2 linked regions of the Azospira inquinata genome follow. The protein of the gene in region 1 binds, or shares a complex with, the protein of each later gene. Links are inferred from orthologs where the notes say so. Each region holds a gene or a part of one and is shown in the gene's direction. Other genes may lie near its edges. The genes, in order: uvrA and mfd.

The links.
Region 2: the proteins of uvrA (region 1) and mfd are in contact, whole or in part, in a crystal structure (PDB 4DFC), measured with the Escherichia coli proteins. The link is inferred for Azospira inquinata from one-to-one orthologs.

The regions. Positions count from the first base shown.
Region 1 is NZ_CP064782.1:810,669-814,295, forward strand. The notes cover bases 26-3,430. They hold uvrA (excinuclease ABC subunit UvrA), read left to right. Parts: upstream 26-410; coding sequence 411-3,230; downstream 3,231-3,430. Other genes in these bases: Azoinq_RS03595 (MFS transporter), read right to left, coding at 26-106; Azoinq_RS03605 (hypothetical protein), read left to right, coding at 3,409-3,430. In the rest of the region: more of Azoinq_RS03595, read right to left, coding at 1-25; more of Azoinq_RS03605, read left to right, coding at 3,431-3,627. UniProt on the Escherichia coli protein: The UvrABC repair system catalyzes the recognition and processing of DNA lesions. UvrA is an ATPase and a DNA-binding protein. A damage recognition complex composed of 2 UvrA and 2 UvrB subunits scans DNA for abnormalities.
Region 2 is NZ_CP064782.1:3,261,920-3,266,239, forward strand. The notes cover bases 17-4,114. They hold mfd (transcription-repair coupling factor), read left to right. Parts: upstream 17-416; coding sequence 417-3,914; downstream 3,915-4,114. Other genes in these bases: amrS (AmmeMemoRadiSam system radical SAM enzyme), read left to right, coding at 17-232; Azoinq_RS14680 (3-deoxy-7-phosphoheptulonate synthase), read left to right, coding at 3,943-4,114. Outside these bases: more of amrS, read left to right, coding at 1-16; more of Azoinq_RS14680, read left to right, coding at 4,115-4,320. UniProt on the Escherichia coli protein: Couples transcription and DNA repair by recognizing RNA polymerase (RNAP) stalled at DNA lesions. Mediates ATP-dependent release of RNAP and its truncated transcript from the DNA, and recruitment of nucleotide excision repair machinery to the damaged site.

The DNA.
Region 1 (3,627 bases):
AGAGGCCCAGCATGCGCAGGGCGAAAATACCGGCCAGGCTGACCCCGGCTTTCTTTTCCTGGGCATTCAAGCCGTCAGCGACGGCAGGGGAAACGGAAGACGACATGGGAGTGGTAAGGGAGATAAACCCAAAGAGACCGGTTTTCCGGCGGGAAGTTGCGTATCTTATCAGGTTTGCCCTGACCCCAGTCTGCCCGCCCAGCCCACCGAGGGGGGCGAAAAAAGCGGGGCGTGGCCGCCGCCCGGCCCGGATGGCGGTAGAATTCCCCCCGCCGTATGACCACCGCCCCACCCGCCCCGGCCCATTCCTCCGCCCAGCTTTATCCTTGGTAATGGCCGTCCGAATTCCGTATATTTCAAGGTTTGGCCTCGGGCCCCTGGCCCCGCCCTCACCCCACAGCTGAAAATCCATGGACGAAATCAAGATCCGCGGTGCGCGGACGCACAATCTCAAAAACATCAGCCTGGACCTGCCCCGGGACAAACTTATCGTCATCACCGGCCTTTCGGGCTCGGGCAAATCCTCCCTGGCCTTCGACACCCTCTATGCGGAAGGCCAGCGCCGTTATGTGGAGTCCCTTTCCGCCTACGCCCGCCAGTTTCTCCAGCTCATGGAAAAACCGGATGTGGATTTGATCGAGGGTCTGTCCCCCGCCATTTCCATCGAGCAGAAGGCCACCAGCCACAACCCCCGGTCCACCGTGGGCACGGTGACGGAAATCCACGATTACCTGCGTCTCCTCTTCGCCCGGGCCGGCACCCCCTATTGCCCGGAGCACGGGGAGCCCCTGGAGGCCCAGACCGTCTCCCAGATGGTGGATGCGGCCCTGGCCCTGCCGGAGGAAACCAAGCTAATGATCCTGGCCCCCGTGGTGGCCAACCGGAAAGGGGAACAGCTGGACCTGTTCGCCGACCTTCGGGCCCAGGGCTTCGTACGCCTGCGGGTGGACGGCAAAATTTACGAAATCGACGCCCTGCCCAAGCTCACCAAAAGCCAGAAGCACAACATTGACGTGGTGGTGGACCGGCTCAAGGTACGGGAAGACATGCGCCAGCGCCTGGCGGAAAGCTTCGAAACCGCCCTGCGCCACGCGGACGGCCGGGCCATCGCCCTGGAAATGGATTCGGGCACGGAACATCTGTTTTCCGCCAAATTCGCCTGCCCCATCTGCTCCTACGCCTTGCAGGAACTAGAGCCCCGGCTCTTTTCCTTCAACAATCCCATGGGCGCCTGCCCCAAGTGCGACGGCCTGGGGGTCATCCAGTTCTTCGACCCCAAGCTGGTGGTAGCCCATCCGGACCTGTCCCTGGCGGCGGGAGCCATCCGGGGCTGGGACCGGCGCAACCAGTTCTACTTCCAGATGCTGGGTTCCCTGGCGGACCACTACAGTTTCGACGTGGACACCCCCTTCAAACAGCTCCCCGACGCCATTCGGGAACTGGTGCTGTTCGGCTCGGGCAAGGAGGAAATTCCCTTCCGCTATATGAATGAGCGGGGCCGGGTGGTCATCAAGGAACACCCCTTTGAAGGCATCATTCCCAACCTGGAACGGCGCTACAAGGAAACGGATTCCATGGTGGTGCGGGAAGAGCTGGCCAAGCTCATCAACAACCGCACCTGCCCCCATTGCGAAGGCAGCCGCCTGCGCCTGGAAGCCCGCAATGTGCGGGTGGGCAGCAAGACCCTGCACCAGATCAGCCACCTGCCTCTGGCCGAAGCCCGGGAATATTTCCAGCACCTGGAACTCCATGGGCACAAGGCTCAGGTGGCGGAAAAAATCCTCAAGGAAATCGTCGCCCGGCTCCAGTTCCTCATCAACGTGGGCCTGGATTACCTGTCCCTGGACCGGTCGGCAGAAACCCTGTCCGGGGGTGAAGCCCAGCGTATTCGCCTGGCTAGCCAGATCGGTTCCGGCCTCACCGGGGTCATGTATGTGCTGGACGAGCCCTCCATCGGCCTGCACCAGCGGGATAACGACCGGCTCCTGAAAACCCTGGCCCAGCTGCGAGACATCGGCAATACGGTGATTGTGGTGGAACACGACGAGGACGCCATCCGGGCCGCGGATTACGTGGTGGATATCGGCCCGGGGGCCGGGGTCCATGGGGGCTACGTCACCGCCGAAGGCACTCCGGAACAGGTGGCCGCCAATCCCCAATCCCTCACCGGCGCCTACCTGTCTGGGCAAAAGAAAATCGCCGTACCGGCCCAGCGCCGCCCGGCGGACCCGGAACGCCAGCTGCGCATCATCGGCGCCAAGGGCAACAACCTGAAAAACGTCACCCTGGAAGTGCCGGTGGGCCTGTTCACCTGCATCACCGGGGTGTCCGGCTCGGGCAAATCCACCCTGATTAACGACACCCTGTACGCCGTGGCCGCCCGCCACCTCTACAACGCCTCCACCGAACCGGCGGAATACGAGGAAATCCAGGGGCTGGACCACTTCGACAAGGTCATCAACGTGGATCAGAGCCCCATCGGCCGCACCCCCCGCTCCAACCCGGCCACCTACACCGGGGTCCTCACCCCCATTCGGGAGCTGTTCGCCGGGGTGCCCGAATCCCGCTCCCGGGGCTACGGTCCGGGCCGCTTTTCCTTCAACGTCAAGGGCGGTCGCTGCGAAGCCTGCCAGGGGGACGGGGTGCTCAAGGTGGAAATGCACTTCCTGCCCGACATTTACGTACCCTGCGACGTCTGCCACGGCCATCGGTACAACCGGGAAACCCTGGAAATTCTCTACAAGGGCAAAAACATCCACGACATCCTGGGCATGACCGTGGAACAGGCCCGGGAATTTTTCGACGCCGTACCCAGCATTGCCCGCAAGCTCCAAACCCTGGTGGATGTGGGTCTCTCCTACGTCACCCTGGGGCAAAGCGCCACCACCCTCTCCGGCGGCGAAGCCCAACGAGTCAAGCTGGCCCTGGAACTCTCCAAACGGGACACGGGCCGCACCCTCTACATCCTGGACGAACCCACCACCGGCCTCCATTTCCAGGATATCGCCATGCTCCTCAAGGTGCTGCAACGCCTGGCGGATAACGGCAATACGGTGGTGGTCATCGAGCACAACCTGGACGTGATCAAAACCGCCGACTGGCTGGTGGATCTGGGGCCGGAAGGGGGGGACGGGGGCGGCCGCATCATCGCCACCGGCACCCCGGAAGCCATCGCCGCCACCCCGGACAGCCACACGGGACGCTTTTTAAAGCCCCTGCTGGCCCGCTAGGCCCAAAGGGCCAGGTCCGCTCCAGGACCTGGCCCCCACCCGGCCGTCTATTTACCGAAGTGGGCATACCGCTGCTCCCCCGGAAAAAACGTGGAATATTGCCGCGAAAATTCCCCCCGTCCCTTCCATACTCATCACTAGGCCATTCGTCATAGACAAATTACCAAGAGGTGAGGCCATGAAAGCCACCCGCCATCGCCAGGTCCAGGACCGGCGCCAAACAGAAAGCGGCCCCCCTGCGGGCTGGAAAGACCGGCGCAGCGGCGTAGAACGCCGCCTGCCCCAGGTCATCGAAAACGAGGTCAGCCTGGCCGAATTTTTCGCCGCCTATCAGCAGACCCAAACCGTCCTGCGGGAATCGGCGGAAGACACCGTCCCCCTTCCGATTCCACCCCTT
Region 2 (4,320 bases), 2.5 Mb from region 1 along the record:
GCTCCACTACGTTTATACGGGCAATGTGCATGACCCGGAGGGGGGCACCACCTATTGCCCCCATTGCCACACCGGGGTGATACGCCGGGATTGGTATGACATCACCGACTACCGCCTGGATAGCCAGGGCCGCTGCCCGGATTGCGGCACGCCCCTGGCGGGGCGATTCGGCCCGGTTCCGGGGACTTTCGGCGCCCGGCGCATTCCGGTGCGCCTGGAAACGCCGGACTGAGACTGAGCCGGGCGTAGAAACCCCTCCGCCAGGCAGGGCTTTCTACGCCCATTTTCGCCGGCCCACCGCCTCCGGCCACCGGTCCCAATCCGCTATAATCCACCCTCCTGCCGCCCCGAACCCGGCCTTGCCGCCCAGTTGGGGCGTGCTGGCGTTGACCAACCCTGAAGCCCAGAACAGTCCCGTGTCCGCTCCCGCTCCCATCGCCCCCATCGATCACCCCGCCCTGCCTGCCTTGCCGCCCCTGCCCAAGCCGGGGGAACGGCTGCATCTGCCCCTTCTGGCCGGTTCCGCCGACGCCCTGGCCCTAGCCCGTCTGGCCCGCCAGGAAGGGGTAACGGCCGCCGGAGGAAAGCGCCGCATGCTGGCCGTGCTCACCGCCAGTCCGGCGGATGCCCGGCGCCTGCTGGAGGAAATTCCCTGGTTCGGGCCTGAACTCCGGGTGCGGCTCCTGCCCGACTGGGAAACCCTGCCCTACGACAACTTTTCCCCCCACCAGGATCTGGTTTCCGAGCGCCTCGCCACCCTCTACGCGGTCATGCGCCAGGAATGCGACATTCTCCTGGTGCCCGCGGCCTCCGCCGTCTATCGGCTGGTGCCCCCGGCCTATCTGGCGGCCTATACCTTTTTCATCAAGCAGGGGGAAAAGCTCAACGGGGATCAGCTGCGGGACCAGCTCACCCTGGCGGGCTACACCCACGTCACCCAGGTAGTCAGCCCGGGGGAATACTCGGTGCGGGGCGGGCTCATCGACCTTTACCCCATGGGCTCCCCCCTGCCTTACCGGATCGACCTCTTTGATGAAGAGGTGGAAACCCTGCGCACCTTCGACGCGGACACCCAGCGCACCCTCTACCCGGTGCCGGAAATCCGCCTCCTGCCGGCCCGGGAATTCCCCATGGACGACCAGGGCCGCAGCCACTTCCGCCAGCGCTTCCGGGAAGTGTTCGAGGGGGACCCGGCCAAGTCCGGCGTGTACAAGGATGTTTCCAACGGCATACCCTCCGCCGGTATTGAATACTGGCTGCCCCTGTTTTTCGACCAGACCGCCACCCTTTTCGACTATCTGGGGCAAGAAGCGGTCCTGTGCCTGCACCGGGACGTGGGGGAAGCCATCCGGGAATTCTGGAAGGAAACCCAGAGCCGTTACCGGCTCATGGCCGGGGACAAGGCCCGTCCCCTCCTGCCCCCGGATCAGCTGTTCCTCATGGAAGAAGCCTTTTTCCTGGCCGCCCAGCCCCTGGGCAAGGTGGTGGTCAATGGGGCGGAGGAGGAACACACCCGGGGCCGTCTGCCCCTGGCCGCCCCCCTGCCTCCCCTGGCGGTGGAACGGCGGGCGGAAGACCCGCTCCTGGCCTTAAAGCGCTTTCTGGACAGCTACCCCGGCCGGGTCATGGTCCTGGCCGAATCCGCCGGGCGCCGGGAAACTCTCCAGCAAATGCTGGGGGAACATGGCTTAAAGCCCGTCATTGGGGGGGATTTCCCCACCCTGCTGGGGGACGGCGCCCCCCTCAGCCTGGGGGTGGCTCCCTTGCAGGGGGGCTTTGCCCTGGACGGCCTGGCCCTGGTCACAGAAAACGAGCTGTACGCGGGCAGTCCCACCCGGCGCAGCCGCCGGGATGCCCAGCGCAAGGCCTCCGTGGAAAACTGGCTGCGGGACCTGACCGAACTCAAGGTGGGAGACCCGGTCGTCCATGAATCCCACGGCATCGGCCGTTACATGGGACTGGTACGCCTGGACCTGGGGGATGGGGAAATGGAGTTTCTCGAACTCCATTACGCCAACCAGGCCAAGCTCTACGTGCCCGTTTCCCAGCTCCATGTGATTTCCCGTTACTCCGGGAGCGAACCGGAAACCGCCCCCCTCCATACCCTGGGCTCGGGCCAGTGGGAAAAGGCCAAGAAAAAGGCAGCGGAACAGGCCCGGGACACGGCGGCGGAACTCCTGGCCATCTACGCCGCCCGGGCGGCCCGGCAGGGCCATGCCTTCCAGTTCAAGGACAGCGATTACGAGGCCTTTGCAGAGGGCTTCGGTTTCGAGGAAACCCCGGACCAGGCCCAGGCCATCGCCGCCGTGCTGGAGGACATGCAAAAGGGCAAGCCCATGGACCGGCTGGTCTGCGGCGATGTGGGCTTTGGCAAGACGGAAGTGGCCCTGCGGGCGGCCTTCGTGGCCGTGGCCGGGGGCAAGCAGGTGGCCGTGCTGTGCCCCACCACCCTGCTCTGCGAACAGCACTACCAGACCTTCAAGGACCGGTTCGCCGACTGGCCGGTGACCATCACCGAACTCTCCCGCTTCAAAACCGCCAAGGAAAGCAGCCAGGCCATAAAGCAACTGGGGGAAGGCAAAATCGACATCGTCATCGGCACCCACAAGCTGATCGGCAAGGAGGTCCAGTTCTCCCGCCTAGGGCTGGTAATCATCGACGAAGAACACCGCTTCGGGGTACGCCAGAAGGAAGCCCTCAAGGCCCTGCGGGCGGAGGTGGACGTGCTCACCCTCACCGCCACCCCCATTCCCCGCACCCTGGCCATGAGCCTGGAAGGCCTGCGGGACTTTTCCGTCATCGCCACCGCGCCCCAGAAGCGGCTGGCCATCAAGACCTTCGTCACCAAACAGTCCGACGGGGTGATTCGGGAAGCGGTGCTGCGGGAATTGAAGCGGGGCGGCCAAGTGTATTTCCTCCACAACGAGGTGGATACCATCGCCAACATGCAGGAACGGCTCACCAAGCTGGTGCCGGAGGCCCGCATCGTGGTAGGCCACGGCCAGATGAGCGAGCGGGAGCTGGAGCGGGTGATGCGAGACTTCACCGGCCAGCGGGCCAACCTGCTGCTGTGCACCACCATTATCGAAACGGGCATCGACAATCCCCACGCCAACACCATCCTCATCAACCGGGCAGAAAAGTTCGGTCTGGCCCAGCTACACCAGCTACGGGGCCGGGTCGGCCGCTCCCACCACCAGGCCTACGCCTATCTCCTGATCCAGGACGAAAAAGCCCTCACCAAGCAGGCCAAGCAGCGCCTGGAAGCCATCCAGCACATGGAAGAGCTGGGGGCCGGTTTCTACCTGGCCATGCACGACCTGGAAATCCGGGGGGCCGGGGAGGTGCTAGGGGACAACCAGTCCGGGGAAATGCAGGAAGTGGGCTTCAACCTTTATACGGACATGCTCAACCGGGCCGTGGCCGCCTTAAAACAGGGCCAGTCCCTGGAAGACGAGGACCTGACCCAGCCCCTGGGTCTGACCACGGAAATCAATCTCCACGCCCCGGCCCTTCTGCCCGACGCCTACTGCCCGGATGTGAATGAGCGCCTCAGCCTCTACAAGCGCCTCTCCAACTGCACCCAGGGAGAAGACCTGGATCAGTTGCAGGAAGAGCTTATCGACCGCTTTGGCGAACTGCCGCCCCAGGCCCAGAGCCTGCTGGCCACCCACCGCCTGCGCCTGGCCGCCAAGCCCCTGGGGGTCATCAAGCTGGATGCAGGCCCCAGCCAGGTGTTGGTGCAGTTTTGCCCCAATCCCCCCATCGATCCTTACAAAATCATCCAGCTCATCCAGAAAAACCGGAACTACAAACTGGCCGGACAGGATAAACTTTCACTTTCCCGTTCCTCTCCCACCCTGGCTGACCGGGTCGGTGCCGTAAAGGAACTGTTCCACCAACTCACCGCTTGATGAGGCGGCTTGCCCGCCCCCCCAGACCATGAACGTTTCCGACATCGACAACATCAATATCGCCGCTTTTGATCCCATGCCTACCCCGGCGGAGCTGATCGCCCGCCAACCCCTGTCTGACCGGGCCGCTGCTGTGGTGCGCCAGGGCCGTCAGGATCTGAGCAATATCCTCGACCGGAAGGATCACCGCCTGTTCGCCGTAGTGGGCCCCTGCTCCATCCACGACCCGGTGGCCGGGCTGGATTACGCCCGGCGCCTCAAGGCCCTGGCGGACGAAGTGTCCGACACCCTGCTCCTGGTCATGCGGGTCTATTTTGAAAAGCCCCGTACCACCGTGGGTTGGAAGGGCTACATCAACGACCCCTTCATGGACGATTCCTTCCAGGTGGATGTGGGCATGTCCAAG